DNA from 3 places in the Bradyrhizobium sp. BEA-2-5 genome. Region 2 is predicted to be linked to each of the others. Evidence: predicted binding sites of a transcription regulator. Region 2 holds the regulator's gene; each other region holds the start of a gene.
What was found. Region 2 encodes LexA, which represses DNA repair genes until DNA is damaged. Its sites were predicted from a motif close to TGTTCNNNNTGTGTTCNG; they were not measured.

Region 1: a site for LexA is predicted at 6,268-6,285, ahead of RX327_RS00915 (YifB family Mg chelatase-like AAA ATPase). Genes of this name have one in related genera too.
Region 3: a site for LexA is predicted at 4,200-4,217, ahead of RX327_RS03915 (ATP-dependent Clp protease adaptor ClpS). Genes of this name have one in related genera too.

The regions. Positions count from the first base shown of each region.
Region 1 is NZ_CP136629.1:192,837-202,711, forward strand. Features, by position in the region: gene RX327_RS00890 (YraN family protein) at 1-80, shown strand, start outside; gene gshB (glutathione synthase) at 111-1,058, shown strand; gene RX327_RS00900 (MBL fold metallo-hydrolase) at 1,246-2,217, shown strand; gene fsrB (siderophore utilization protein FsrB) at 2,307-3,596, opposite strand; partial or broken gene RX327_RS00910 (TonB-dependent siderophore receptor) at 3,624-5,613, opposite strand; gene RX327_RS00915 (YifB family Mg chelatase-like AAA ATPase) at 6,337-7,875, shown strand; gene RX327_RS00920 (hypothetical protein) at 8,007-8,528, shown strand; gene RX327_RS00925 (PAS domain-containing hybrid sensor histidine kinase/response regulator) at 8,632-9,875, shown strand, end outside.
Region 2 is NZ_CP136629.1:4,576,399-4,586,273, forward strand. Features, by position in the region: gene glp (gephyrin-like molybdotransferase Glp) at 1-1,136, shown strand, start outside; gene lexA (transcriptional repressor LexA) at 1,379-2,080, shown strand; gene RX327_RS21395 (hypothetical protein) at 2,337-2,765, shown strand; gene RX327_RS21400 (hypothetical protein) at 2,911-3,135, shown strand; gene RX327_RS21405 (ComEC/Rec2 family competence protein) at 3,132-5,417, opposite strand; gene RX327_RS21410 (MFS transporter) at 5,851-7,179, shown strand; gene RX327_RS21415 (SPW repeat protein) at 7,515-7,877, opposite strand; gene RX327_RS21420 (YybH family protein) at 8,165-8,551, opposite strand; gene RX327_RS21425 (glutamine--tRNA ligase/YqeY domain fusion protein) at 8,597-9,875, opposite strand, start outside.
Region 3 is NZ_CP136629.1:850,575-860,449, forward strand. Features, by position in the region: gene RX327_RS03905 (Rrf2 family transcriptional regulator) at 1-5, opposite strand, end outside; gene RX327_RS03910 (tetratricopeptide repeat protein) at 342-2,432, shown strand; gene RX327_RS03915 (ATP-dependent Clp protease adaptor ClpS) at 2,440-4,170, opposite strand; gene RX327_RS03920 (mechanosensitive ion channel domain-containing protein) at 4,486-6,831, shown strand; gene RX327_RS03925 (LLM class flavin-dependent oxidoreductase) at 7,179-8,279, shown strand; gene RX327_RS03930 (flavin reductase family protein) at 8,436-8,990, shown strand; gene RX327_RS03935 (hypothetical protein) at 9,198-9,674, opposite strand.

The DNA of each region.
Region 1 (9,875 bases), 4.0 Mb from region 2:
AATTGCGATTCGACGCGATGCTGATTGCGCCGAAGAGCCTGCCGCGCCATCTGTTAGCGGCATTCGATGCCAGCCCTTAACGTTATCCTCAGACCTCGCGGAACATGCCTATGAAATTGAAGATCGCCGTCCAGATGGATCCCATCGCCCGCATCAACATCAAGGGCGATTCCACCTTTGCGCTGCTTCTGGAAGCGCAGAAGCGCGGCCATGGCCTGTCCTATTACACGCCCGACAAGCTCTCGCTGCGCGGCGAGGAGCTGGTAGCGCCGGTGCAGCCTCTGACCGTGCGCGACGAGCCCGGCGACCACTTCACCCTGGGCGAGCCCAGGCGCGAAGCGCTGAACGGCTTTGACGTGGTGCTGCTCCGCCAGGACCCGCCGTTCGACCTCGCCTACATCACCTCGACACATTTCCTGGAGCGCATCCATCCGAAGACGCTGGTCGTCAACGATCCCGCCTCCGTGCGCAACGCGCCGGAGAAGCTGTTCGTGATGAATTTTCCGCAGCTGATGCCGCCGACGCTGATCTCGCGCGACCTCGATGAGATCAACGCGTTTCGCGACAAGCACGGCGCCGTCGTCATGAAGCCGCTGCACGGCCATGGCGGCGCGGCGGTGTTTCGCGTGATGCCGCAGGACATGAATTTCGGCTCGCTGTTCGACATGTTCTCGGTGACGTTCAGGGAGCCCTGGGTGATCCAGCAGTTCATCCCCGAGGTGAAGCACGGCGACAAGCGCATCATCCTGGTCGACGGCGAGTTCGCCGGCGCGGTGAACCGTGTGCCGGCCGCCGACGATCTCCGCTCCAACATGGTGCGCGGCGGCGCGGCGCAGGAAACCGAGCTCACCCCGCGCGAGCGCGAGATCTGCGCCACCGTCGGCCCGGCGCTGCGCCAGCGCGGCCTCCTGTTCGTCGGCATCGACGTCATCAACGGCAACCTCACCGAGATCAACGTCACCTCGCCGACCGGCATCCGCGCCATCCAGCGGCTCAATGGCCCCGACGTCGCGGCGATGATCTGGGATACCATCGAGAAGAAGCGCGCCGCCAGATAACCCTCCCTTGTGCGCCGCACGGCCGGCTGAAATCCAGTCGGCGTTCGACCACGCATGCGTTCTCCTTATTCTTCTTGCCAGCTTGCGCGGGCGAGGGCAGCATCCTCTTGCCTGCGTCAGGTCAAGCAGCGGGTCAACGCGCGGGCAACAACGCGAAAATATCATAAAAATTGTGGAGGAAGACGTTATGACGCTCAATGTCTCACGACGATCCTTGCTCGCGCTCGGTGCCGGTCTCGGCGCCAGCACCCTGCTCGGGGGCACCGCACAGGCACGCGCGCCGAAGCTCGGCACGCAGACGCCCTACTGGCACCGATTCATTCTCGGCGATGCCGAGGTGACCGTCGTATCCGACGGGCCGCTGCCGCTCGGCGATCCCTCGGGGACCTTCACCGGCGTTCCCAAGGAAGAGGTCAAGAAGATGCTCGCCGACAATTTCCTGTCGCCGGACAACGTCGTGCTCGAACAGAACTCGCCGATCGTGAACACCGGCGACAAGCTGATCCTGTTCGATACCGGCATGGGCAGCTCGAAGGCCTTCGGTCCGACCACCGGCCGGCAGCAGAAGAGCATGAAGGAAGCCGGCATCAAGCCGGAGGACATCGACGCCGTCGTGCTGTCGCACGCGCATATCGATCATATCGGCGGCATTGTCGGCGCCGACGACAAGCCGCTGTTCCCGAACGCGCAGGTCTACATCTCGCAGACCGATTTCGACTTCTGGACCGACGAGGCCAAGCTCGGCAGCCCGGCCAAGGACTTCGTCGTCCACGCCCGCAAGAACCTGCTGCCGGTTCGCGACCGCATCGTGTTCTTCAAGGACGGCCAGGAATTCCTGCCCGGCGTGCAGGCGATCGCGGCACCGGGCCACACCGTCGGCCACACCATCTTCATGGTCTCGTCGGCGGGGAAATCGTTCGCCTTCCTCGGCGACCTCTCGCACCATTCGGTGCTGCTGCTGGAGCGGCCGCGGATGGAGTTCTCCTACGACACCGATCCGAAGCAGGCCGCGGAATCGCGTGTAAAGTTGCTCACGATGCTCGCGGCGAACAAGACGCCGGTGATGTCCTATCACTTCGCCTGGCCGGGCTACGGTCATGTCGCCAAGGCCGGTGAGGGATTCCACTACTATCCGGAACCGATGAAGATGAACCTGTGACGGGCTGATTGCGGACTGCCTCGGGAGCGGTCGCCGCCGCTCCCGAATGCATTTGTCGCCCGGTGTAAGGAGCCCACGGGGCGCCCGGCCTATTCCGCCGGCGCAAGGCGGCTCCCGGGGCGTGTGCGCATCGTCTCTCGCGCGCCAATCCGCGCACGACGTTTGCGCCACCAGATCACGACGCCCGTCACCGACAACGCCGCGACCACCAATCCCATCACCGAGATCAGGATGCGGCCGAACAGCCCGACGATGCGGCCCGAATGCAGCGGAAATTGCGCCTGCACGAAGATGTCGGCGGCGGTGCCGACCCAGGGCAGTCGCTCGCCGATGGGGCGGCCGTCCTCGCTGTCGTAGTAGAGTTGCGCCGGGCCGACGCCGCCTGCGCCGTGGTCGTCGCCGGGGTGGAAGAAGGCGGCGGCATAGACGCCATGGGCCGGGCCGTAATTGATCGAGCCGACCGGGGTCGTCCATCCGCGCGCCTTGCCGTCGGCCGCGGCCCGCGTGGCGATCTCCGCGTAGGTCATTCTTGGCTCGATCGGATCGTCGAGATTGCGATAGGGCCGCTGCTCGTAGGGCGTCGGCGTGTAGTTCGACACCATCTTCATCAGCGGCGAGAACACCTCGAAATAGAGGTTCAGCGAGAACGCCGTGAAGGCGATGACGAACAGCACACCCCAGGTCCAGAGGCTGAAGGCCCGGTGGATGTCGAAATTGATCCGATAGGCGCTGCCCGACGTCTTGATGGTCCAGGCCGGCGCCCAGCGCGTCCAGAAACCCTTGCCGCGCCGGCCTGATATCACCGACGCCCGTTCCGCCTTTGCACGCCGCCGCGAGGGCAGCGTCAGATAGAAGCCGACGAAGCAATCGATGGTCCAGACGATGGCGATCACGCCGAGCACGCGCATGCCCCAGCGGTCGCTGCCCCAGAATTCCGGGATGTGCATCGTGTAGTGCAGCTTGTAGAGGAACGAGACGAAGTTCTCCCGCGTCACCGGCCAGACCGCGCCCCAATAGCGGCGGCCAAGCTCCGCACCGGTGTTGGGATCGAGGAAGACCTGGTTGTAGTCGAGCGGGTAACGCTTGCCGGTCGCGGGATCGATCCGCGGCATGACGAAGAACCACAGCGAGTCGCCTCTCTCCGCCGTCATGAACATGTGGACGACGCGGGCGCGATGATCGCGCTGCTCGATCAGCCGGACGAGCTCGACCGACGGGATCGCGGGTCCGGAGCTCATCACCTCGAACAGCTTCCTGTTCAGGACGTCGTCGAGCTCGTGATCCCAGGAGATGATCGCGCCGGTGATGCCGGAGAAGAACAGGAACCCGGCCGTGAGCAGTCCCGCCCAACGATGCAGTCGTCCGAAGATGGATCTCATGTGCATTTCAGCATGTCATTTGGCTGATCACCAGCGATAGGTCAGCTTCGCGATCGCCTTGCGGCCCTCCGCGTAGAAGCAGCTGGTGTTGCCGTAGCAGGCTGCCACGTAGCGCGTATCGGCGAGGTTGGTGACGTTGAGCGAAAGGCGATAATTGTCCCTGGTATAGGCGACGAGCGCATCGACGACCGTCGACGCCGGTACCTTGAAGGTGTTGGCGTCGTCACCGAACGTCGATCCGACATAGCGGACGCCGCCCCCGAACTGGACGCCGGCGAGCGGGCCGCCCTGAACGGTGTAATCGCTCCACAGCGAGGCGCGATTGAGCGGCACGGTGACCGGCGCCTTGCCGACATTGACCGGATCCTGCGTGACCACGGCATCGACATAGGCATAGGCCGCGGATATTGACGCCCTCGACAAGCGTCGCGGTGCCTTCGAGCTCGACGCCGCGCGACCTGACCTCGCCGGTCTGCTCCGCGAAATAGAACGGCGGAGCGTAGGTGACGACGTTGGATCGGGTCAGGTCGAAGGCGGCCAGCGTGATCAGCGCATTGATGCCGATCGGCTGGTACTTGACGCCGACTTCGTACTGGACGCCGCTTTCCGGCTTCAGCAGCTCGCCGGCGGCATTGACGCTCAGCACCGGCAGGAACGATTCCGAGTAGCTGAAATAGGGCGCGATGCCGTTGTCGAAATTGTACATCACGGCAGCGCGACCGGTGAATGCCGAGGCATCGGTCGAGGTCGACGTCCTCGCGAGATTGTTGTCGAGGTCCGTGGTCACGAAGTCCTGACGGCCGCCGAGCTGGAACGACAGCCGGCCGAGCTTGATCTGATCCTGCGCATAGAGGCCGACCTGCGACTGCTTGACGCCGGTATCGTCATACGGTCCGTTGTTGGTCCAGCTGTTGGTATAGACCGGCGCGAAGACGTTGAGCTTGCCGGTGCTGTAGCTCGAGGCCATGTCGCGGAACGACGTGTTGCGGTAATCGACGCCGAACAGCGTCGTGTGGCTCAGCATGCCGGTGACGAACTTGCCCTGCAGCTGGTTGTCGACCGCGAAGGAATCGATCGTCGAGCTGCCGCCGGCGCCGCCGCGCGACAGCAGGCCCGCGGCCTCGTCGGCCGCCGATGCATAGCCGGTGCCGTAGAAGCTCTTCTGCTCGTTGTGCATCCACGAATAGCGCAGGTTCTGGCGGAAGGTCAGCGCGTCGTTGATGTCGTGCGACAGCATGTAGCCGACCGAGGATTGTTCGGTGTCGAACTGGTTGAAGCCGGGCTCGCCGACGAAGCGCGTATTCGGAATGTAGCGGCCGTTATTGGCCCAGACGGTGCCGGACGGCGGCAGGAATTGCAGGCCCCAGCCGGTGCGTTCCTTCTGGTAGTTGGCGAGGATCGTGATGGTCGTATCCTCGTTCGGCTTGAAGGTGACGGCAGGCGCGATGAAGACGCGATTGTCCTTGCTGAAGTCGACCTGGGTCTCGCCGTCGCGAACCACGCCGGTCAGGCGCCATAGCACGGTCCCCTCCTTGTTGGCGGGGCCGCCCATATCAAACTGGCCCTGATAGCGGTTGAAGCTGCCGCCGGAAATCGAGACTTCGCCGAATTGCTGCGCAGTCGGCAGCTTGGTCACATAGTTGAGGATGCCGCCGGTGCCGCTGCCGCCATACATCGCGGAGGACGGCCCCTTGAGCACCTCGATGCGCTCGGCACCATAGGGATCGAGGCCGTTGAAATGCACGTAGTTGCTGGACGGAATCCGCAGGCCGTCGACGTAGAGGCCCGGCATGGTCATGTCGAAGCCGCGGATCTGGAGGCCGCCGAATCGGGTGTCCGAGCCGCCATTGACGTCGCCGCTCACGCCGGCGGTGTAGCGCAGTGCCGCGCCCACCGATTCCGCACCCTGGTTCCTGATCTGGTCCGTCGTGACGACCGAGATCGATTGCGGGATTTCGATCAGCGGCGTGTCGGTCTTGGTCGCCGAGCCCGAACGCATGGCAACGAACCCAACCACCGGACCGCCGGCTCGCTCACCGGCGCCGGCACCGGAACGTGCCGCCGCTGGCGGCGTCGCCTGCTGGGATCGAGCCACACGATTGGCGCGGCTCGCGCGTGCGGTCACCGGACGACGAACCGGTTTTGCATTCGCAGTGATCGAGCGCTGCTGAGGCGCGTCCACGCTCACCGGCGGCAGTTCCGATTGCGCGTCGGCGCGTTCGGTCGTGACACCTGCGGCAAGGACGGCAGCGGTACACAGACCGATCGTTCGCAGCGCTGGATGTTGACGGGTGGAATGCGAAGCAAGTCGATCGATCACGCGAAGGCGCCCCTGATGTCAGCCTGGATGGATTTGTGATCCGGCTCTACAGCGCGGGGCTCGCGAGTACAGACCTCGGCAGTTGGAATAGATCGAGACTGCGCGCGCGATCAGTGTGCGATCACTGAAACAGCAAGCAAATCGACGACACGCTGCGACAATAAGCGCGCGATGCCCGTCGTGCTGGAATGATTCTTGAAAATGATTCCTGCAGTTGTCGACGACGCGAGTTGTGTTCGATCGCGCGAGGCGCGCGTCATCGCGAGCGACGCCTGACGCTTCCGCGCCGGCCGGAAGCGAATGCGCCGCGCGGTGAATTGGCACCGGGCGACCAGCCCTCGGCGCCGCGAACGTTCTTGTAATGTTCTTGCACTTGCCGCCCGGTTCCGCTACCTTCGATTGCGGAAGAATAGGGGCAGCATGGTTCAGCGGGTTTCCACCGTCGCCTTTGAGGGGATCGAGGCCCGCGCGGTCGACGTGCAGGTGCAGGTCGCCCCTGGCCTGCCGGCCTTCGCCATCGTCGGCCTGCCGGACAAGGCGGTGTCGGAGGCGCGCGAGCGGGTGCGCTCGGCGCTGATCGCCTCGGGGCTGGCGCTGCCGGCGCGGCGGATCATCGTCAATCTGGCACCGGCCGACCTGCCGAAGGAAGGCAGCCATTACGACCTGCCGATCGCGCTCGGGCTGATGGCGGCGATCGGCGCGATCCCGCCCGATGCGCTGACCGGCTTCACCGTTCTCGGCGAGCTCGGCCTCGACGGCTCGATTGCGCCGGTGGCCGGTGTCTTGCCAGCCGCGATCGGCGCCAATGCGCGCGAGGAAGGCTTGATCTGCCCGGCGGCCTGCGGCTCCGAAGCGGCCTGGGCGAGCCCGGACATCCAGATCATCGCGGCGAGTTCGCTGATCCAGATCGCCAACCATTTCAAGGGCACCCAGGTGCTGTCGCGGCCCTCGCCGAAGGTGCACGAGGCGCCCGCCTCCACGCTCGACCTGCGCGACATCAAGGGCCAGGAAAGCGCCAAGCGCGCGCTGGAGATCGCGGCCGCCGGCGGTCATCATCTGTTGATGATCGGCGCGCCCGGCGCCGGCAAATCGATGCTGGCGGCGCGCCTGCCCTCGATCCTGCCGCCACTGTCGCCGGGCGAGCTGCTCGAGGTCTCGATGATCGCCTCCGTCGCCGGCGAGATCGAAGGCGGCGCGCTGACGGCGCGGCGCCCGTTCCGCGCGCCGCATCATTCCGCCAGCATGGCCGCGCTCACCGGCGGCGGCATGCGCGCCAAGCCCGGCGAGATCTCGCTGGCGCATCAGGGCGTGCTGTTCCTCGACGAGCTGCCGGAGTTCGATCCGCGCGTGCTGGATTCGCTGCGCCAACCGCTGGAGAACGGCGAAGTCGCGGTGTCGCGGGCCAATCACCGCGTCACCTACCCTGCCCGCTTCATGCTGGTCGCGGCGATGAATCCCTGCCGCTGCGGCAATGCGTTCGAGCCCGGCTATGCCTGCAAGCGCGCACCTGTCGACCGCTGCACCGCCGACTACCAGATGCGCATCTCCGGTCCCCTCATGGACCGCATCGATCTGCGCATCGAGGTGCCGGCCGTGACCGCGGCGGACCTGATCCTGCCCCCGGCGGCGGAGGGATCGGCCGAGGTCGCCGCACGCGTGGCGGCGGCGCGCGACATCCAGCTCGCGCGCTATGCGGATGCCGGCCTGCCAAAGGTCCGCACCAATGCCGAGGCGCCGAGCTCGCTGCTCGAGACCATCGCGCAGCCCGACGCGCATGGGCAGAAGCTGCTGCGCGAGGCCGCCGACAACATGCACCTCACCGCGCGCGGCTATCACCGCGTGCTGCGGGTGGCGCGCACGCTGGCGGACCTCGACAACGCGGACAAGATCGGCCGGCTGCATCTGGCCGAAGCGCTGTCCTACCGTGCATTGGCCGACGATGTGCGCCGCGCCGCGTGATCCGAAGCGCAGCCCCGTCCCGATTCGTGCCGCAATGCCCCGCGTCAACGCGGCGGTAACGAGTTTTGTTTACGCTCCGCAAACCATAAGCACCGCGATCGGCGGCAAGCTTGGGTCGAGCGAGTTGTGTCATGTTGCGTTTGAAGATTTTGACCTCGGTGGTCCCCCTTGCCGTGGCCGCGGTCCTTGCCCGCGTCGAATTCCTGCCGGGCCCCCGGCCCTGCATCGAGGTGGGCGGCGCCACGATGCAGATCGCATCGGTCCCCTGGCTGGCGCAACTTCACGTCAGCTTCACTGACGACCCCGGCCAAGCCACCGTCCGGGTCCAGATCGCCGACAGCGCCGACGCCGCCGACTTCACCGTGATCGACGACATCGACGATGCCGAGGCCGGCGCCTGCGAGAGCAGCGCGGCGGCGCAGCTGATCGGGATTTCCAGCGATGCCTCGGCAACCGGCTCCGTCATCTATCTGACGCATGATGACGGTCCGTCCGACTACCGTGTCTTCGTGCAGTCGAAGACGTTCTCTGTGCGCGATGCCGCGGCCCTGATCGTCAGCGCCCGGGGCGGACACCGCCGCCTTGAAGCCGCATCGCCCGCACCTGACACGCGCGTCCCGAACCGGGTCATGGCGGAATTAACCCCCCGCTAACCTTGTTCTGAGGGCAGCGCGAAATGGCCACCAACTTCAAGCACTTTGCAAGCTGGCCGACGCATCGTCAGCGCCAGATCAAGCTGTCTCAGGGTCACCATTGATGGGGCGTTTCTTCCGGATCAAGTTGCGCCTTCGCCGCTTCCTCCGGCGCCATTCCTGGGTCGCGACGATCGTCCGCTCGTTCACGATCTTCTCCGTCGCGTTCGGCAGCGCCTTCGGGTTCATTTCGGGCGCGCTCTCGCAACAGAGCGGCTACGATCCCAATGCATTCGCGATTGGGGTCAGCTTCCTGTTCGCGCTCGCCTGCCTCTGGATCGTGACGCTCGGCATCCGCCTGCGGCTGATGCGCAAGCGGCTGCGCACCATCGCCATGCACAATGAAGCGATGGCCGACCGCAACTGGGAACTGCAGGAGGCCGAGCAGCGCGCCTCTACCCTGTTCGAGGCGCAGGACGATCTGATCGTGCTGCGCGACCTCGACGGGCTCATCACCTATGCCAACGATGCCTATTGCGAGCTGGCGCAGAGGCCCCGCAGCGAATTGATCGGCAGCACCGCCACGCTGAAGGTGCTCGAGCAAGGCGACACCGCGCTCGAATCCAACGGCACGCGGGTCTACGACCAGAAGATCGAGGGACCGCTCGGGCCACGCTGGATCGCCTGGCGTGAGGGCCTCGTGCGCAACGATGCCGGCGCGCCCGCGGAGATGCAGAGCGTGGGTCGCGACGTCACCGACCGCACCGAGACCGAACGCGCGCTGTCCGATGCCCGCGACCAGGCCGATGCCGCCAACCGCGCCAAGTCGCGCTTCCTGGCGATGGCTTCGCACGAGATCCGCACCCCGCTCAACGGCATCATCGGCATGGGCGGATTGCTGATGGATACGCAGCTGACGCCGGAGCAGGCGACCTATGCCAGGGCGGTGAAGACCTCGGGCGAAGCTTTGATGGCGCTGATCGAGGAATTGCTGGACTATTCCAAGATCGAGGCCGGCAAGCTCGACCTCGATCAACGTCCCTTCGCGCTCTCGACCCTGGTCGAGGAGATCACCGAGCTGCTCGCGCCGCGCGCGCAGGCGAAGGCGCTTGAGATCGCCGCCTATGTCGACGAGCGCCTGCCGCTTGAGGTGGTCGGCGACGCCGCGCGGCTGCGCCAGGTGCTGCTCAACCTCGCCGGCAACGCCATCAAGTTCACCGCGGGCGGCGGCGTTGCGCTGATCGTCGAGCCCGGCATCTGGCCGAACGAGATCAGCTTCCTGGTCCGCGATACCGGCATCGGCATCGCCGCCGAAGCCCAGCAGCGCATCTTCCGCGAGTTCGAGCAGGCCGACCAGCGCGTTGCCCG
Region 2 (9,875 bases):
CGCTCGATGAGGCCTACCATCGCGTGCTTGCGCGCGACGTCGCGGCGCGGCGCACGCAGCCACCGCAGGCCATGTCGGCGATGGACGGCTATGCCGTGCGCGCCGCCGATGCGGCCGATCTAAAGGCCCGGCTCAAGGTGATCGGCGAAGTCGCCGCCGGCCGGCCGTTCGAGCGGACGGTCGGCGCCGGCGAGGCGGTGCGGATCTTCACCGGTGGCGTGATCCCGAGCGGTGCCGACGCCGTGATCATCCAGGAAGACACCGCCGTCGACGGCGACCACATCACGATCTCGGAGGCCGCCAGCGTCGGGCGGCACATCCGCCCGGCCGGGGTCGACTTCCGTGAGGGCGAGGTGCTGCTCGCCGGCGGCAGCCGCTTGTCCGACCGCGCGCTGTCGCTGGCGGCCGCCATGAACTATCCGGAACTGGCGGTGCGCCGCCGCCCGAAGGTCGCGGTGCTGGCGACCGGCGACGAGCTGGTGATGCCGGGCTCGCTGCCCGGTCCCGGCCAGATCGTCTATTCCAACGGCTACGCGCTGCGGGCGCTGGCGCGCGCCGAAGGCGCCGAGACCGTCGACCTCGGCGTTGCCGCCGACACGGTGGAGGCGACCACGGCCGGCATCCGCCGGGCACGCGAGGCCGGCGCCGACATCCTGATCACGACGGGTGGTGCCTCGGTCGGCGACCACGATCTGGTCCAGCAGGCGCTCAAGGACGAAGGCATCTCGATGGCGTTCTGGAAGATCGCGATTCGGCCCGGCAAGCCGATGATGCACGGACGGCTCGGCGCAATGCGCGTGATCGGCCTGCCCGGCAATCCCGTGTCGTCCTACGTGTGCGCCTTCCTGTTCATGGTGCCTTTGATTCGCGCCCTGTCGGGCCGTTCAGTGATTCATCATCGCCGCGAGCGCGCCGTGCTGGGCCGCGATCTCGGTGCCAACGACCAGCGCGAGGACTATCTGCGTGCGCGCCTCGAAGCGCGCGAGGACGGCACGCTGATCGCAACCCCGGTGACGCAGCAGGACTCGTCGCTGCTCGGGAATCTCGCTGCGGCACGGGCACTTCTCGTGCGTCCGCCGTTTGCGGCGGCTGCCGTCAAAGGCAGCGAATGCGAGATCCTGACACTGCCCGAATAGGGTTTTCGAGCCCCGCCGATTGTGCGTTGCCCGACACGTTCACCGTAAATTAAGCAGTTGCGGAACACATATCGAACATATAGTGTCCGTTCATGATTTGTTTCGAGTACTGGTGTCTACAATCGGGAAGCCGCGTGGAAGCAGGTGCATTGAGCACACGCTCCTGAGGTCAGGCCCGGCCTGCAGGCCCCACCAGAAGAGTCTCGGAATTGAACGACATCAACCGGGGGATTTTGGTCGAGATGTTGACGCGCAAACAATACGAGCTTCTGCGATTCATCAGCGAACGTCTGAAGGAAAGCGGCGTGCCGCCGTCCTTCGACGAGATGAAGGATGCGCTCGACCTGCGCTCGAAGTCAGGCATCCACCGCCTGATCACTGCGCTCGAGGAGCGCGGCTTCATCCGCCGCCTGCCCAACCGCGCCCGCGCCATCGAGGTGATCAAGCTGCCCGAGCTGCAGGCCGCCGCCGGCAGTCGCCGCGGCTTCACGCCGAGCGTCATCGAGGGCACTCTCGGCCGGCGCGCCAGCACGCCGCCGATTGCCGAGGACGACGGCAAGCGTCCCGTCGCGGTGCCCGTGATGGGCCGCATCGCGGCCGGCACGCCGATCGAGGCGCTGCAGACCCGCAGCCACACCATCAGCGTGCCGCCCGACATGCTCGGCTCGGGCGAGCACTACGCGCTCGAAGTGCGCGGCGATTCGATGGTCGAGGCCGGCATCCTCGACGGCGACATGGCGCTGATCCAGCGCAACGAGAGCGCCGACACCGGCGACATCGTGGTGGCGCTGATCGACGACGAGGAAGCCACGCTCAAGCGCTTCCGCCGCCGCGGGGCCTCTATCGCGCTCGAGCCCGCCAATGCCGCCTATGAGGTTCGCATTCTTCCGCCGAACCGCGTGAAGATTCAGGGCAAGCTGATCGGGCTTTACCGCAAGTACTGAATTGCAAATACTTGCGGCGGCCGGGAACGAGCAACACGTCGGATCGTTCCTTGCATGATAGTGTAGCGTACGGCCTGCCCGATGCGCTCCGATACCTCTCGCGCAGCGTCGCGTGTTTGTGATCGGAGCGATCTCGGACCAGTCGTACAATCGCCCAGAAACGAGCAGACGCTCGTTCGCTATCGTCCACTCTGGTAGAGGCCCTAATGCCTCAAGGAGAGGCACGGGTCGCTACCTCGAAATGAGGAGCCATCCGATGTGTGACTATAGTCTGCACGCCGTGGCATCGCGCCCCGCCATTGTCGGAGAGACGCTGATCACGACGACGTTCCGCGGCACGTCGACCCGCGGCTTTGCTTCGGAGAACGATCCCACTGTCGCGGTCTGCATGCTGCCGGGCACCGAGCTCGCTTTCGCCGAGAACGTTCGCTACGACAGCCGCTGGATCTGGACCAAGACGCTGAACTATCGCGTCGGCGTGTTCAACGAAGTCGAGCCCGACGTGCCCGATCGGCATCATGACGCGGTCGAATTCCCCGACGGCAGCCATGTGCTGGTGACCCAGCTGGTCGAGGGACAGCGCGTCAGCGTGCTGCAATTGCCGGCACTGCATCCGCCGGTCGAGCAGAAGCCGAAGGTTGCGGAGCGGCGGCCCTCCGCATTCGCAACGCTGTTTTTGGGTTGAGCGCATCTTCGCCGCGGAATGAGCTGTTCGGCGGCGGATGACCTAAGCAATTTCGGGCGACCCCGGACTCCCGCTTCCGGGGCGCAGAAGGAGATTTGCGTCGGCCGGCGCCTTGGCGCATCATCGGGCACGGAGGACGTGCGCGGTGGTCGATAAGGTCACATGGCAAAAGGCTGGACGCGTCACGCAACCGGGCCGCTACCTGTTCCGGTTCGGTTGGCTGACGGTAACGGCCGACGACCTGAAAGTCTGGGAGCAATTTCCCGAGGCTTCCTTTACTCTCGTCAAGAAGCCTGACGCCCCCGACTCCGACGAATATCATCTCGGCCTGTTCGAGCTGCCGAGCGCCCCCTCGCCAGACCACAGCTAATCATCGCCCTGCAGATCGGTCTCGGCCGGCGTCGCATCCACCGCAGGCCGCGGCGCGGCGGCGGGCGCGCGCAGCGTCGTCTCGCTCTCGCCGTCGCCGGGAACCGCTGGCGACCACGGCCGGTCGATCCCGCCGGGCTTGACTGCATCGACGGCGTAGCCGTCCCTGATCCGTCGCAGCACCAGCGCGCCGTGGCGGCGCAGCCGCTCGGCATCGATCACCGATGCCGCGCAGCCCTGCGGCGCCGGCCGCGCCGTCACGATCAGGGCTGCGCGCTCGCAGTCGTCCGCCAGCGCCTCCGGCCGGGTCGCCAGCGCGACGAAGGCGCCGCCGGGTCCCTGGGTCACGCAGCCGCCGGCATCGCAGGAGACGCCCTCGCCGAGCGACGCATCGGTGGCGGTGCGCGCGTCGGCGTCCGCCGCCAGCCACTCCCTGACCAGGAACGCATCCTTGGCGCTGTGTATCAGATGTAGCCGTCCGTCACCGCCGCGCACCGCGACGTTGCGGCCGTCGCCCGACACCAGCACGTCCGGCTGCGGCACCCTGAGCGCCCAGACCGAGGCCACCAGCAGCAGCACCGCGCCTGACCAGCGCAGCGGCGTGCGCAGCAGCCCGAGCAGGATGATGCCGGCACTCGCCGCGATCAGCGGCCCGATGCCGAACGCCGCCATGCGGCCGACCGCGCCCGGAAGTGCGGCGACCCATTGCGTCACCAGGATCATCCAGTCGATGCCAAGACCCATGATCGCCCAGAACAGTCCGTCGAAGCCGAACGGCATGGCGACGAGCCCGAGCAGGCCGGCCGGCATCACGACCGCCGAGACGACAGGCATCGCCGCGAGGTTGGCGAGCAGCCCGTAGGGCGTCACGCGATGGAAATGGAACGCGGCATAGGGCGTGGTCGCAAGCCCCGCGATCAACGAGGCCAGGAACAGCATCGCGATCTCGCGACCGCCCCATAGCGCGATCCGCGCCGTTGCGGAATGATCGGGCGATGCTAGCAGGTTCGGCATGCCGATCTGCACCAGCGCCACCAGCCCGAGCGTTGCCGCAAACGACATTTGAAAACTCGGATGAACCAGCGCCTCGGGCGCGACGGCGAGCACGATCAGCGCGGCCACCGCCAGCGTCCGGAACGTGATGGCGCGGCGATCGACCATCACGGCGAGCAGCACCACGGCGGTCATGAAGAACGACCGTTGCGTCGCGACCTCCGCGCCCGACAGCAACAGATAGAACGCCGCGGCGACCAGCGCGGCCGCCGCGGCCCATTTCTTGATCGGATGCGCCGCCGCCAGCCCCGGAATCAGCGCCAGCAGCGCGCGCACCGCGAAGAACACGACGCCGGCGACGACCGCCATGTGATAGCCGGAGATCGACAGCACATGGCCGAGCCCCGAGACGAACATCGCGTCATTGACGGGCGCGGTGATCGCGTCGCGCCGCCCTGTGAGCAGCGCGGTCGCAATCGCGCGATTGTCGCCTTCGAGCGTCGTGCGAATCCGCGCGTCGATGGCGTCGCGCAGGCCCTGCATGAAGGCGGCGTAGCGCAGCGCAAAGCCGCCGGCCGCCGGCGGCTCCCTGGTCTTGATCGCGCCCATCACGAAGCCGGAGGCGCCGATGCCCTGGAAATAGAGGTCACGGCCGAAATCATAGGAGCCCGGGCGCTGCGGCCCGAGCGGCGGCAACAGCCGCGCCTTCAACTCAACGAAGCTGCCGACATCGGGCGCGGTGCCCTTCCTCACCGAGAGCCGGACCCGATCCAGCTTCGTCATGTCGCGCGGGCTCTCCATCGAAACCACGCGCAGCACGAAACGATCGGTCTTCTCGCGGATGTCGCGCGTCTCGACGAAGCCGGTCAGCGCCACCGAGAACATCGGCCGCGCCAGTACCGTGTGAGCCACGCGCGCCGTCTTCCAGGTCGCCGTCGCAAAACCCGCGGCCACCGCGGCAAGCAGCGCGATGACGGGAAACACGCTGCGCCGCCGCAGCAGCAGCGCCAGCAGGCAGAGCAGGATTGCGACGGTGGCCGCGACCGACAGCACCGGCTCGTGCTCGGCCGCGAAATAGAACGCGATGCCGGAGCCGAACGCCACCGGCACCCAGGGCAACAGGCGGCCCGCGCCCGCCTCGGCGCGGGCCCACTGCCGCAATGTCTCGACGAGAGGCTTCCAGGTGCCGACGCGCGCCGGAAGAAAGCCGCCGGCCGGCGCGGCCGCGCGCGGCGGCCACGTCCCCGCGTAGCCGCGTTTGCCGCCCGGCGTCGTGCCCTGCTCCGCCATTCCGCTTGCGATCCCTGCCGGGCGGCAGGCTAGCGGATGGCCCCGTCACCCGACTAGCGGAACGGATGCAGAATACGGGCCGGCGACGCCCGGGTATCTGGATCGTCCTGCACCTTGCCTAGCTCGCGCCGGGCCGCAGCTGCCGCCTGCGTCAAATCGATCGAGCCGAAAGTCTCACTAAGATACAGATCACATTAGGAATAGACTGTCCCGATGCCTCCGCTCCCAAAGAGACCGGGATGAGGCAGTGACGGCTCGCGGCACTTGAAGGCCGCTGGAGCTCCTCTCAGGTGGCCACAACTCCCCTGAGATCAGGCGTTGCGGACGAACGCACAAAATCTCGCCTGTAACGCCGTGCACCACGCGCACTCCGCGAGCGGATAGATCGCTGAAAAACGCGAGGAGTAGCGTTTGCATTTGAGAGGAGCAGCACATGGCAATTCAAGTACCAAGCGATTTTCGCCGCGTGATTGTCGCTGCGTCAGTGGGAAACATCATTGAATGGTACGACTTTTATATTTTTGGCAGCCTGGCCGCGGTTCTGTCGGTCAAGTTCTTTGAGCAATCCCACCCCGTCGCAGCCCTGCTGAGCACGATCGCGCTGTTCACTGCGGGATTCCTGATCCGCCCGCTGGGGGCCTTCCTGTTCGGATGGATGGGCGATCGGGTCGGCCGCAAATATACATTCCTCATTACGCTGAGCGGAATGGGCCTGGGAACGGGAGCGATCGGACTGATCCCAACGTATCAGTCGATCGGCCTGACGGCCGCATTCATTCTGTTCGGCTTGCGGATGATCCAGGGTCTGTGCCTGGGCGGCGAATATGGCGGCGCCATCACCTACGTCGCCGAACATGTTCCGGACGACAGGCGCGGCTACTACACGGGCTGGCTACAAACCTCGCCGACGCTGGGGATCGTGGTGTCGCTTGCGGTGATCGTTCTGACCCGAACCTGGGCCGGCAATCAGGCCTTTGACGAATGGGCCTGGCGCGTACCATTCCTGCTCTCGTTCCTGCTGGTGGCGATCGCCATCTACATCCGCCTGCAGCTCCAGGAGACGCCGATCTTCCAGGAGATCAAGGCACAGGGACAGATGACCAGGAATCCCTGGCGGGAAGCTTTCCTCAGCGCCAACATCAAGTACATCCTGATCGCTATCGTCGTCCTGATTGGACAGGGCGTGGTCTGGTACAGTGGTCAATTCTGGGCACTGTATTTCCTGCAGCAGGTCTCCAAGGTCGATGCGGTTACCTCGGCCTACATCGTGGGAGCGGCATTGTTGATCGCAACGCCGAGCCTGATCTTCTTTGGTTGGCTGTCGGATCAGATCGGCCGCAAGTCCGTGATCCTCGGAGGAATGCTGCTTGCCGCGATCACCTACTATCCGCTGTATCTGTGGCTCGGCATGGTCACGCAGCCGGGTCACATCAACTATCCGGTGGCCGTCTTCATCATCTTCATCCTCGTCTGCTACGTCGGGATGGTGTACGGGCCGGTCGGCGCGTTCCTGGCGGAGTTTTTCCCGGCCAGGATCAGGTACACCTCGGTCTCGGTGCCGTATCATATCGGCAATGGTTGGGGCGGCGGATTGGTGCCGTTCATCACATCAGCCGCCTTCGCGGCGACCGGCAGCATCGGCTACGCGCTGATCTACCCGATTGTCGTTCCCGCGGTGTGCTTCGTGATCGCCGTTTTCATCATGCCCGAGACGCGCAAGACCAGAATTTGGGAGCAGATCGAGGCGAAAGCCGCATCGTGACGGAGTCACCTTGCTGACGGGCGACTAGAGCCTCGTTCCGATGGGATCGGAACGGGGTCCTAGGATCTTGTTTTGACGCGTTTTCCTTACGCGAACCGGTATCCACGTCGCTCGAAAACGCTCTCACCCTGCAGCGGGCGCCATGGCCGCCGTCCAGCGAGTGCGGGACGACGCTTCTGAATCGTCCCGTACCCGCCGTCTCTGGCGTGATGTCTCTGTAGAACCTGCATCCGCGTTACGTCGGAGCGGCATGGAGGGGATTCCGCACTACGCAGTTCCAACCTCTCCGGCCGCCCTTGGTTGGCGGTCAGGCCAACGTCTCAGTCAGCTTCCTCTCAGCCAGCTCGGTGATGCCAGCGATCGTGCCACCAGGTGGCGAAATCACGATCGATCGCCAGCTCCCAGCAAGCGAGCACGATCACCACGACGCCGGCGAGCACGCTGCTCGTCGTGACCGATCCCTGCTGGTAGTTGAACGTCCAGGGTGCGACCACCAGAGCCAACCCCATCAGCATCTCGCCCCATTCCTCCAGATAGGACGGAATGATGAATGCCTCCAGGGCGAACAGCACGACGCCCAATCCGAGCGCGATGGAGATCCAGAGAGCTGCCCCGGAGAAGCCCAGTGCAAACGGCGATGCGACCAGCCAGGCGCCTACTAACAGGCTGGCAGCATCCTGCCAGTGTTGAATGCGCATGATCCTCACCTCCTTCTTCCGAAGACATGGTGCGGCGCGGACAAAAAAGCATCTGTCCGACCTGCGATGTGTTGCCGCTGCTGATCCGCGGGCCGACGACCATGCTGCCGTCCGGGCGGCCGGAAGCCGCGCTCCGCAGCCTACGACCTTGGTCCCTCGTCGCAATGCAGCGCGATCCGGATAGCCTGCGAGTTGGGTGCAGCCGCGAGGCGCCCGGCCCCGCGCACCCTCCCTGACTACGAGGGCCCGCCGGCCCTCGACTTTTTGTGTCAGCTCCAGCGCTGAGCCTAGATCAGCGGTGTCTGCGACGAGACGTGGTGGCAGACGATCTTCCAGTCGCCGTCCTCGCGCGCGATCACCCAGGTGATCTTGACGGCGAGCGAGGGCGCATCGCCGTCGAGGAAGAATGACGCGATGCCCGCCATGTTGACGAGATCGGCATTGACCCGTTCTGCGCTGACATCGCTGAACTGAACGCGCGGCGCGACCCAGCGCGGCAGACCGTCAAAGTAGGCTTTGACGCCGTCGCGGCCGCGATACAGCGTCGGGTTCGAGCCGAAGAAGAACGCGCTCTTCGAATAGAGCGCGCTTAACGCATTCGCATCGAGCCTGCTGAAACCCGCCGACCATCTGGCGACGATGGCGGAGACGATCTCGTCGGATTCCTCAGGCATCGATCCCCCCGTCCGCTTGTCCGCGCGGGACGCGCTTCCTCTCGGCTAGCCCTTGCCGCCGACTTCCTTCGCGAACGTGTCGCGCAGGCCAATGGTGCGCGAGAACACCGGCTTGCCGGGGGTCGAGTCCTTGTCGCGCACGAAGTAGCCCTGGCGCTCGAACTGCATCGGCGCGGTCGAATTGCTCTCCGCGATCGCCGGCTCGACGCGCGCATCCTTCAGCACTTCGAGCGACTGCGGATTGAGGTCGGCCGCGAAGTTCGAAGCGTCCGGGCTCGGATTGGAGAACAGCTGGTTGTAGATGCGGATCTCCGCCGGCTTCGAGGTCGCCGCCGCCAGCCAGTGCATGGTCGCCTTGACCTTGCGGCCGTCGGGCGCGTTACCGCCCTTGGTTGCGGGATCGTAGGTGCAGCGCAGCTCCACCACCTCGCCCGCGTCGTTCTTGATCACGCCGGTGCACTTGACGAAATAGGCATAGCGCAGCCGCACCTCGGTTCCCGGCGACAGGCGGAAGAACTTCTTCGGCGGGTTCTCCATGAAGTCGTCCTGCTCGATGTAGAGCTCGCGGCCGAACGTGATCTTGCGCGTGCCGGCCGATGGATCATCCGGGTGATTGATCGCCTCGAGCTCCTCGGTCTGCCCTTCCGGATAGTTCTCGATCACGACCTTCAGCGGCTTCAGCACCGCCATCCGGCGCAGCGCCGTGCGGTTCAGCACCTCGCGAATGCAGAACTCCAGCATGCCGACGTCGACCACGCTGTTGGCCTTGGCAACGCCGATGCGCTTGACGAACTCGCGAAGGGCGGCCGGCGGCACGCCGCGGCGGCGCATGCCCGCCATGGTCGGCATGCGCGGATCGTCCCAGCCCGCGACATGACCGTCACGGACGAGCTGGGTCAGCACGCGCTTGGACAACAGCGTGTAGGTCAGGTTCAGCCGCGCGAACTCGTACTGGTGCGGCTTGGACGGCACCGGCAGCTTCTCGATGAACCAGTCATACAGCGGCCGGTGGTCCTCGAACTCCAGCGTGCAGATCGAATGCGTGATGCCTTCGATCGCGTCCGACTGGCCATGCGCGTAGTCGTAGCTCGGATAGATGCTCCACTTCGTGCCGGTGCGCGGATGATGCGCATGCAGGATGCGGTACAGCACGGGGTCGCGCAGGTTGATGTTGCCCGCGGCCATGTCGATCTTGGCCCGCAGCACGCGCGCGCCGTTCGGGAATTCGCCGGCCTTCATGCGGCGGAACAGGTCGAGGTTCTCCTCCACGCTGCGGTCGCGGAACGGCGAGTTCTTGCCGGGCTCGGTCAGCGTGCCGCGCGAA
Region 3 (9,875 bases), 3.7 Mb from region 2:
ATCATGTAACCGCATATGTTACATGATGCGGCAAACGTCAAGAGCGGCGATGGCGGGCGCATCATTGCTCGTGGTCGCCTCCCCTTGAAAAGGGGAGGTCGCTTTGCTCGCCAGAGCAAAGCGGGTGGGGATCAGCTCTATCGGCGGGCACCGGTGCACGTGGCCGGACCCCTATCCCGACCTTCCCCCTTTCAGGGGGAAGGAGAAGAGGTCGGGGCGCGGACCCGGATCATGATCGTTCAATCGGAACTTCGCGTGCCGGATTTCTCGCCGCCGCCCGTTTAATCCGCATCGGGGACTTTGGCAGGGGCGGTATCGTGGGCAGCGTGGCGGTGGATCGGATGTTGCGGGATGCGGTGGCGCATTACTGCGCGGGCCGCGCGGCGGAGGCCGGCACGCTGTGCGGCGACATCCTCACCGCCCATCCCGACCATGTTCCGACGCTGCATCTGTCCGCCGTCATCGCCTTCGTGACCGATCGTGCTGCGGAAGGCGCGCTGCTGCTCAACCGGGTGTTCAATCTCGATCCGGATCATGCGCCGGCCTTCGCCACGCTCGGCGATGCGCTCGCCGTGAAGGGCGAGCACGAAGGCGCGGCGGCGGCGTTCGAGCGCGGCGCGACGCTGCGGCCGCAGGACGCCGGCCTGCGCATCAAGCTCGGCGTCGCATTGTGCGATCTGTCGCGTTTCGACGAGGCCGAGGCCGCGTTCCGCCGCGCGATCGCGCTCGATGGCGGCCTGACGCGGGCGCGATTCAACCTCGCCGTCGCGCTGGCCGGGCAGCAGCGGCCGGTCGAGGCGGAACAGGCCTATCGCGAGGTGATCGCGCGCGATCCGGTCTACCGCGGCGTTTGGCTCAACCTCGGCAATGTGCTGACCGATCAGAAGAGGCACGAGGCGGCCGCCACGGCCTATCGCCGCGGACTTGCCGCGGATCCCGACAATGTCGGGCTGCATTGCGGCCTTGGCGCGGCGCTCTATCGCCAGGGCTTTCTGGAGGACGCAATCCTGCACTACCGCCGCGCGATCGCGCTCGATCCCGGCAACATCGCGCCGCAGCGCCTGCTGGCGATGGTGCTGCACGAGGCGGGCGAGCGCGAGGAGGCTGTCCGCATCTATCGCCAGGTCTCGGCGCGCGACCCGTCCGATCACGTCATCCTCAACAATCTCGGCGCCTGCCTGTTCGAGCTCGGACAGGTCGACGACGCCATCGCCTGCGCCGAGCTCGCGCTGGCGATGAAGCCGGACTACGCCGCCGCGCACACCAATCTCGGGATCATCTTCGAGGCGCAGAACCTGGTCGAGGCCGCGGTCGCCGCGCATCGGCGCGCCATCGAGCTCGAGCCGCTCTATGCCAAGGGCCACGCCAACCTCGCGGTCGCGCTGCGCAATGCCGGCGAGATCGATGCGGCGCTGGTGGCCTCGCGCCGGGCGATTGCGCTCGATCCCGAGCAGCCGCTGGCGCACTACAATCACGCGCATTTCCTGCTGATGAACGGCGAGTTCGAGGAGGGCTTTGAGGAGTATCGGTGGCGCCGCAAGACCAAGATGCTCAGCGACGGCGATCCCGTGTTCGACGAGCCGGAATGGCAGGGCGAGCCGCTTGCCGGACGCACGCTGCTGCTGTTTGCCGAATATGGACTCGGCGACGCCATCAATTTCGTCCGCTACGTGCCGATGCTGGCGGGCAGAGGCGGCCGGATCATTCTGCAGGTGCAGCCGGCGCTGGTCGCGCTGCTGCGGCCGATGCTGCCCGATGTCGCGGTGTTCGCGCGCGGCGAGCCGCTGCCGCCGTTCGATCTGCAACTGCCGCTGCTGAGCTTGCCGCGGATCTTCCGCACCACCGTCGAGACCATTCCCGCAGCGACATCTTATCTGCGGGCAGATGCCGGCAAGCTCGCGCGCTGGCGCGAGGCGCTCGCCGGCGTGACCGCGCTGAAGGTCGGCGTGGTCTGGGCCGGCAATCCCAGGCACAACGGCGACCGCCAGCGCTCGCTGCCGGCGGACGCCGTGCTGCCGCGGCTGGTCACATCAGGCGTGCAGATCTACAGCCTGCAGAAGGAGCCGCGGCCGGACGATGATCCGGTGCTGCGGGGCCTCGGCGCAGGTATCATCGACCTCGCGCCGACGCTCGGCGATTTCGCCGACACCGCGGCAGCCTGCTGCGCGCTCGATCTCGTCATCGCCGTCGACACCTCGGTGGCGCATCTCGCCGGCGCGCTTGGCCGCCCGGTCTGGATGTTGTGTCCCTATGCGCTCGACTGGCGCTGGCTGCGCGACCGCTCCGACACGCCGTGGTATCCGACCATGCGACTGTTCCGCCAGGACAAGCCGCAGGCCTGGGACCGCGTGCTCGCGCGCGTGTCGGAAGAGCTTGCCCGCGTTGTTGCTGGCGAGCGGGAGTTGCTGCTGCCGGCTGCTCTTGCGGGTTGATCGGCGATCACCCGGCACTCATCCCCTGCGCGCCGCCGAGCAGCTTGGCGTTGAGCCGGCCGCCGTCGAACAGCATTTCGTTCACCGCGCCGTCGACGTCGGAGGAGGTGACCTCGCGGCCACCGTCCCTGACGATGCTGGCCTGGGCGAGACGGCGCATCAGCTCCTTGATGAAGGCTGCGCTGACGCCTTCGGTGCGTCGCACGGCGTCGTCGATGACGGGCTGCTCCAGCGGCAGGCCCTTGCCGTAGAGCCGGATCAGCTTGCCGCGCCCGGTCTCGTCGGGCAGCGGCACCTCGATCGCCTGGTCGATGCGGCCGGGCCGGCCGGCCAGCGCGCTCTCCAACTCTTCGGGACGGTTGGAGGTCAGCACGAACAGGATGTCGCAATCCTCCTTCAGGCCGTCCATCTCGTTGAGCAGCTTGTTGAGCAGTGATTCCTCGCACGGTCCGCCCATGTCCTCGCGGTCGCGTGCGATCAGATCGACGTCCTCGATCACGACCATGGTGGGCTGCAGCAGCCGCGCGAGGTTCATATAGGCGCCGAGCAGCCCGACCTGCTCGGCGGTGATGATCAGCGTGGTGTGATCCGGCAGGTTGGTGGCGAGATAGCGAATGGTGTGGGTCTTGCCGGTGCCGGGCGGGCCGTAGAGCAGGATGCCCTTGCGGGTCGACTGGCCGAGCTCGCGCAGCAGATCGCGGCTTTCGACAAAGCCGAGCACGTTGCGATCGAGCAGCCGCAGCGTCCGGTCCGGCAGGATCACGTCATCGCGAGCGACCGTCGGCAGGCGATGCACGGTCAAGCCACGCGAACGTCCGCGATAATTGGCGCCATCCTCCAGTGACAGGATCTTGCCGCGATAGGATCGCGCCGCATGTACGGCGGCTTCTAGTTCGGCGAAAGTGCGCTGCACGAAAGCATTGCCGGTCGCCCCGGCGGGCAACGCAAGCTCGATTCGCAGCGACGGCTCGTGATTATATTCGCGATGGAACGTCAGCAGCACGGCGTAGCGCAGTTCGCCGGTTCGGCACAGCCATAGTCCATTGGCGAGGCATTTCACCGGCTCGGCCTCGCCGATATCGACGTCGCGATATTGCGGCGGCGCGATCGCCGGTGCATTCCGGCCAGCCTTCATCAGCGCCGCGAAGTCCAGCGTCTCGTAGCGATATTCTTCATGGATGCCGAAGAAGTGGATCGGATCGGTGAACAGCTTGTCGATCGCGACCTGAACGTCGGCGCGCATGTGGCCCGGAAACTGTCGCGCCCGTGTCACGATCAGGTTGCGTGGCACGCCGGCGAAATGCCAGTCGAGCGCAACGTAAGCGGACCGAAACGTCTCGCCCGGCAATTCTTCCGAGCTGCGGCGTGCAGCGAGCAGGCAGTCGCTGCACAGCGACGCAGTCGTACCGGAGATCAGAATCTCCATCACGGCCCTCGGGGCTTCGCAGAGATCGCACGGGCGGCTGGCGTCGGCGGACTCGGTGGTGATCATCAACGGCTGGCCGTTGGAGCGGATCAGCCACTTCGCCGAGTTGAAGATTGCCCGTGCCACCGGTCCCGGATAGGGACCGCACGGAATGGCGCCCTTGGCCTCGATCAAGGCAGCGGAGGCGATGGCTTCCTGCTCGGATTTCCCGAACACCGTACACAACAAATTCTGCACGAATTCCAGCGGGGTCTCATCGTCGTCGTGAATGAAGAGCCGCACCGGACCGTCGTCACTAAACACGTCGTGCATGAAACCCTCGAAACGCAATTGGGAACAAAAAGAACAAAATAAGAACATCACGGTGGCTCCCGCGCGTCAAGCGAAAGATTCTGCCGCTTCATCCCTGACGTGTAGCGGGCCGATCGGCCGGGAACGCGCACTGGAAGTGTAAACGCGGCTCAACGCCTGTGACGATTGTGTTGCGGCAAATGCCAAGAGATGGCCGTCACAGCGGCAAACTTCCGACACACCATCGGGGCGAAAAGGAGTATCCGACATGGCGCGAGCGCGAGAGCAGATTCCTCCCAAGGGTTTGCGGTCGCGCAGTTATTTTATGAGGCCCTCGTGTCGCACAAACTTCGCCTTGCGCTGCTTCTCGTCTTCACTTTGTTCGTCTCTCCCGCGCTTGCGCAGCCGGCCGCCAAGCCGGCGCCGCCGCAACCCGCTACCGGCGACGCGCTGACGCCTGAGCAGGCGAAACGTGCGCTCGACACGCTGCAGGACGACAAGAAGCGCGGCGAGATCATCAACACCCTGCGCGCCATCGCCAATGCCTCGCCGCAGGCGGCGGCGCAGCCGGCGCCTGCGCCCGAGCAGCATTCGCCGATCCCGCTCACCGCCGACAGCCTCGGCGCACAGCTGTTGCTGATGGTGTCGGAACAGGTCGGCGAGATGTCGCGCGAGGTCACCGACGTGGCGCGGACGCTCACGCACTTCCCGGCGTTCTATTACTGGATCATGCGGACCGCGAACGATCCCGCGGCCTACAACCTCCTGATCGAGATCGCCTGGAAGCTGGCGCTGGTGTTCGGCTGCGCGCTCGCCGCCGAATGGGTGGTGTTCCGCCTGATCAAGCGGCCGGTCGCGTTCCTGGAAGCGCGGCTGCCGCAGACCGCGCGCGTGCCGGTGCAGACGCTCGCCAGCGTCGATCCGCCGTCGTCGGTTGCCGACGTCACGCCGGCGCCCGAGTTGCAGCGGCGCCGGCTCAGCCTGGCGCGGGCCTGGCAGTCGCTGGTCCGGCTGCCCTTCGTGCTCGGCCGCCTGCTGCTCGAATTGCTGCCGGTTGTCGTGTTCGGCGGCATCGCCACCGCGCTGCTCGGCACCGAGATCGGCGATCAGTCGACCACGCGGCTCGTGATCCTTGCCGTCGTCAACGCCTATGTGTTCTCGCGCGTCCTGATCTGCGCGGTGCGCGCGCTGGCGGGGCCATTCGGCCTGTTCCCGGTGCGCGCCGAGACGGCCGCCTATATCGAGATCTGGGCGCGCCGCATCGTCGGCGTCGGCGTCTCCGGCATCGCCTTTGCCAATGTGGCGCTGCTGCTCGGCCTGCACCGCGCAGGTTACGCCGCGCTGCTGCGCATGGTGATGCTGGTCGTGCATCTGTTCGTTGTCGTCATCATCCTGCAGTGCCGCCGGCAGGTCGCCGACGTCATCCGCGCCCCGGCCGATCGCATCGGGTTTGCGGCGCGGGCGCGCAACCGGCTCGCGGCGCTCTGGCATGTGCTGGCCATCGCGCTCGATCTCGCGCTGTGGGCGGTTTGGGCGCTCAACATCCGCAACGGCTATTCGCTGCTGCTGCAATATTTCGTCGGCACCATCGCGGTGCTCTTGGTCACCCGCCTCGTCACCATGGTGGTGCTGAGCCTGATCGATCGCGGCTTCCGCATCAGCCCGGAGCTGATCCAGCGCTTTCCGGGCCTCGAGACCCGTGCCAACCGCTATCTGCCGCTGCTGCGCAGGATCGTGTCCGGCGTGATCGCCTTCATCGGCTTCGTCGCCGTGCTCGAAGTCTGGGGCGTCGACGCCATCGTCTGGTTCTATGGCGGCCAGATCGGCAGCAGGCTGATCTCCGCCGTGGTGACGATCGGCCTTGCCGTGCTGGCCGCGGCCGTGATCTGGGAAGTCGCCAATGCGCTGATGGACCGGCAGATCGACACCCTGTCGCGCGAGGGCCATTATGCCCGCGCCGCGCGTTTGCGCACCTTCCAGCCGATGCTGCGCACGGCGCTGCTCTGCCTGATCGCCACGGTGGTCGGCCTCACGGCGCTCAGCGAGATCGGCGTCAATGTGGCGCCGCTGCTCGCGGGTGCCGGTATCGTCGGCATCGCGATCGGCTTCGGTTCGCAAAAGCTGGTGCAGGATCTCATCACCGGCCTGTTCCTGCTGCTGGAAAACACGGTCCAGGTCGGTGACAATGTCAGCGTCTCCGGGCTCTCGGGCGTGGTCGAGAACGTCTCGATCCGCACCATTCGCCTGCGCGCCGGCGACGGCGCAGTCCATATCGTGCCCTTCAGCGCGGTCACGACCATCACCAATGCCAGCCGCGGCGCCGGCAACGCCTCCGTCAGCGTCAACATCGCCTACAGGGAGGACACCGACCGTGCCGGCCAGATCCTCAAGGACATCGTCGACGAGATGCGCCAGGAGACGGCGTATCGCGCACTGATTCGCAGCGACCTCGAACTGTGGGGCGTCGACAAGGTCGACGGTGCGATGGTGTCGATCGTCGGCCAGATCCGCTGCACCGAGGCCGGGCGCTGGCCGGTCCAGCGCGAATTCAACCGGCGCATGAAGCTGCGCTTCCAGGAGGAGGGCATCGAGATCGCCTCGATGGGCCAGACCATCCTGATGCAGCTTCCTCCACCCTCCGAGCCCGACACCAACGCCCAGCCGCGCCGCGCGGCGGGGTAATCTGTGCGCTTCACCTCGCCCCGCTTGCGGGGAGAGGTCGAATTCGAGCAAAGCTCGAGTTCGGGTGAGGGGATTCTCCGCGAGAGTATCTGCTTCCGTGTGTGCGGAGGCCGCCCGAGTAAACAGCGGGAATGCTTGCCGGCGCGTCTCACCGTTGCGACACGTCTCGCGACGATGAGACGTCGTCAGCCTTCTCGCACCCGCCGATCGGCCGCAGCCGGCCGAAATTCGGCCGTTCCCACCCATCCCTGCGACTTCCTCCGCTGGCACAGCGCTTGCTGATCGTCATGCAATGCGCGGCAAGACGCATTGCATGACCGAACCCAACGCGAAGGAAGGAAACGCACATGGAGCTTGGCTATTTCACCATGCCCTCTCACCCGCCGGAGTGCGGATTGAAGGAGGGCCACGACTGGGACCTGAAGACGCTGCGCTGGCTCGACGAGCTCGGCTATCAGGAAGCCTGGATCGGCGAGCATCACACCGCGCCCTGGGAACCCAATCCCACGCCGGACCTGCTGATCGCGCAGGCGCTGATGCAGACCAAAAAACTTCGCATCGGACCGGGCGGCTTCCTGCTGCCCTATCATCATCCCGCCGAGCTCGCGAACCGCGTTGCGATGCTCGACCATCTCTCCGAGGGCCGGCTCAATTTCGGCGTCGCCGCATCCGGCCTGCCGAGCGACTGGGCGATGTTCAACGTCGACGGCATGAGCGGGCAGAACCGCGACATGACCCGCGAGGCGCTGGAGATCATCCTGAAGATGTGGAGCGATCCCGCGCCCTGGACCTACAAAGGCAAGTTCTGGACGGTCTCCAAGCCGGACACGATGTTCGATTTCCTCAAGCCGCACATCAAGCCGCTGCAGGCGCCGCATCCGCCGATCGGCGTCGCTGGCCTGTCGAAGAACTCGGACACGCTGAAGCTTGCGGGCGAGCGCGGCTTCATCCCGATGAGCCTCAACCTCAACCCGGCCTATGTCGGCAGCCACTGGGACTCGGTCGAGATCGGGGCCGCCAAGACCGGGCGCAAGCCGAACCGGCAGGACTGGCGGCTGGTGCGCGAGGTGTTCGTTGCCGACACCGATGAAGAGGCATGGAAGCTCTCGACCGGCGACATGATGGGCCGGATGATGGGTGAGTACTTCCTGCCGCTGCTCGGCCATTTCGGCTTCAAGGACTATCTGAAGCACGCGCCCGACGTGCCCGACAGCGACGTCACGGTCGAGTATTGCGCCAAGCGGAACTGGATCGTCGGCTCGCCCGCGACGGTCGCCGAGAAGATCGAGAAGATCTACGACGAGGTCGGCGGCTTCGGCGTGCTCTGCGTGTTCGGCTTCGACTACAAGCACAAGCCGGAAGCCTGGCACCACTCGCTCTCGCTGCTCAAGAACGAGGTGATGCCGCGCCTCAAGCATCTCGGCGCCGAGTTCGAGAAGGCTGCATGACAGCTGCGCGGGGTGCGGGGCTTGCCTCGCACCCCGCCTCGCATATCTTGAACGGAGTGTTTTTTACCTAAGCATGATCCGGACCCGGAGGGCCGCGTTGGCGCAAAGTGCGAAGCGGCTTTTCGAGCAGGATCATGCTCAAACAGGGTTTGCGGCATGACGGTCGACGCACAGAGTTTCAAGCAGGCGATGCGCCAATGCGCCGGTGCCGTCGCTTTGGTGACGGTGGGCGCCGTGCACGGCAAGCGCACGGGCCTGACGGTGACCTCGGCCTGCTCGCTATCGGACACGCCACCCTCGCTGATCGTCTGCGTCAACCGCAACGCCAGCGCGCATCAGCGCATCCGCGAGGAGCGCCATTTCGTCATCAACTTCCTGAACGAGGACCACGCGCTGCTGGCACTGACTTTCTCCGGACAGAAGGGCGTCAACGGCGACGACCGTTTTGCGTTTGGACGCTGGACCACCGGCGCCACCGGCGCGCCGGTGCTGATGGACGCGGTCGCCGCGTTCGACTGCGTGCTGGCGCAGGAATTCGAGACCAGGACGCATTCGATCTTCGTGGGCGAGGTCCAGCACGTCCGCGCCGCGACCACGGTCGACCCGCTGATCTATCTGCGCTCTGGCTTCCAGAGCGTGCGCAACATCCACGATCCGGTCGAGCTCGGCGACCTAGATGCGCGCCGCGTCAGCTGGAACGAATTTTCCTGAAGCGTGCGGACATCTGCAAGGCGAACGGGTCCAGGCGCCCGATCTTCTCTCGATCGTTTGAGGGCTGTCGGGCTGCGTCGCCTTGGAGGCGCAATGCTGACGACCCGTCTTGCGCCGCGCTTGATGGCTTTGGCCCGGCCATGCGGGCCGGGCCAACGCCATGCGAGGCGTAGCTGTCCTTGCTGTGATCCTGCGGACGCTGCGCTGCTATGACCCCGGCGTTCTCACGACCAGTTTGATGTTCAGAAGATTGACCCCCTTGAACGGGTTCGGCGCGCTTTCGATCGTTCCTGTGCCCGTCGCATTCGCATAGGCGCCCGTGCCCGAGAGGATCGTATATTCGCCGTTTGACTTTCCGTCTTTGACCGCGCCGGTGTAGCGCGCCGTGATCGCGCCTTCTTCGAACGTGTAGGTGCTGTAACCGTAATAGGAGCCCGAGCCCTTCAGCATGTCTCCTGAATGGACGAACTCCTTCACCCCGATATGGCCATCACTGAAGACGGCGACACCAAAGAACTTGCCGGAAACGACCGTCTGCCCTTCGACGTTTGCTGCCTCGATGACCTTGACGTCGACAGGCTTGGTGACGAGCTTGAACTCGAGCACTTTCTCACCCGCTACGGCGGTCGACGCCGCAACGACGATTGCCACGCTGGAAACGAAAAAGGTGATAAAATTCCGCATAGACTCCTCCTGCGTTTGCTGAAATCAAATCAAGGAGTGCACAGCGGGCTATACGTCATGCCCAGCATTTGCGTTGCAGCACGAAAGAGAGCCCGCGGTGATATCCCGGCAGCGGCCGAAGCTTTCGGTACCCCAGCACGCTGGCTGGAACGCACGCATTAGTCTACGCGACGGTAGAAGGTTCAGCAAGCGTAGTCCGCC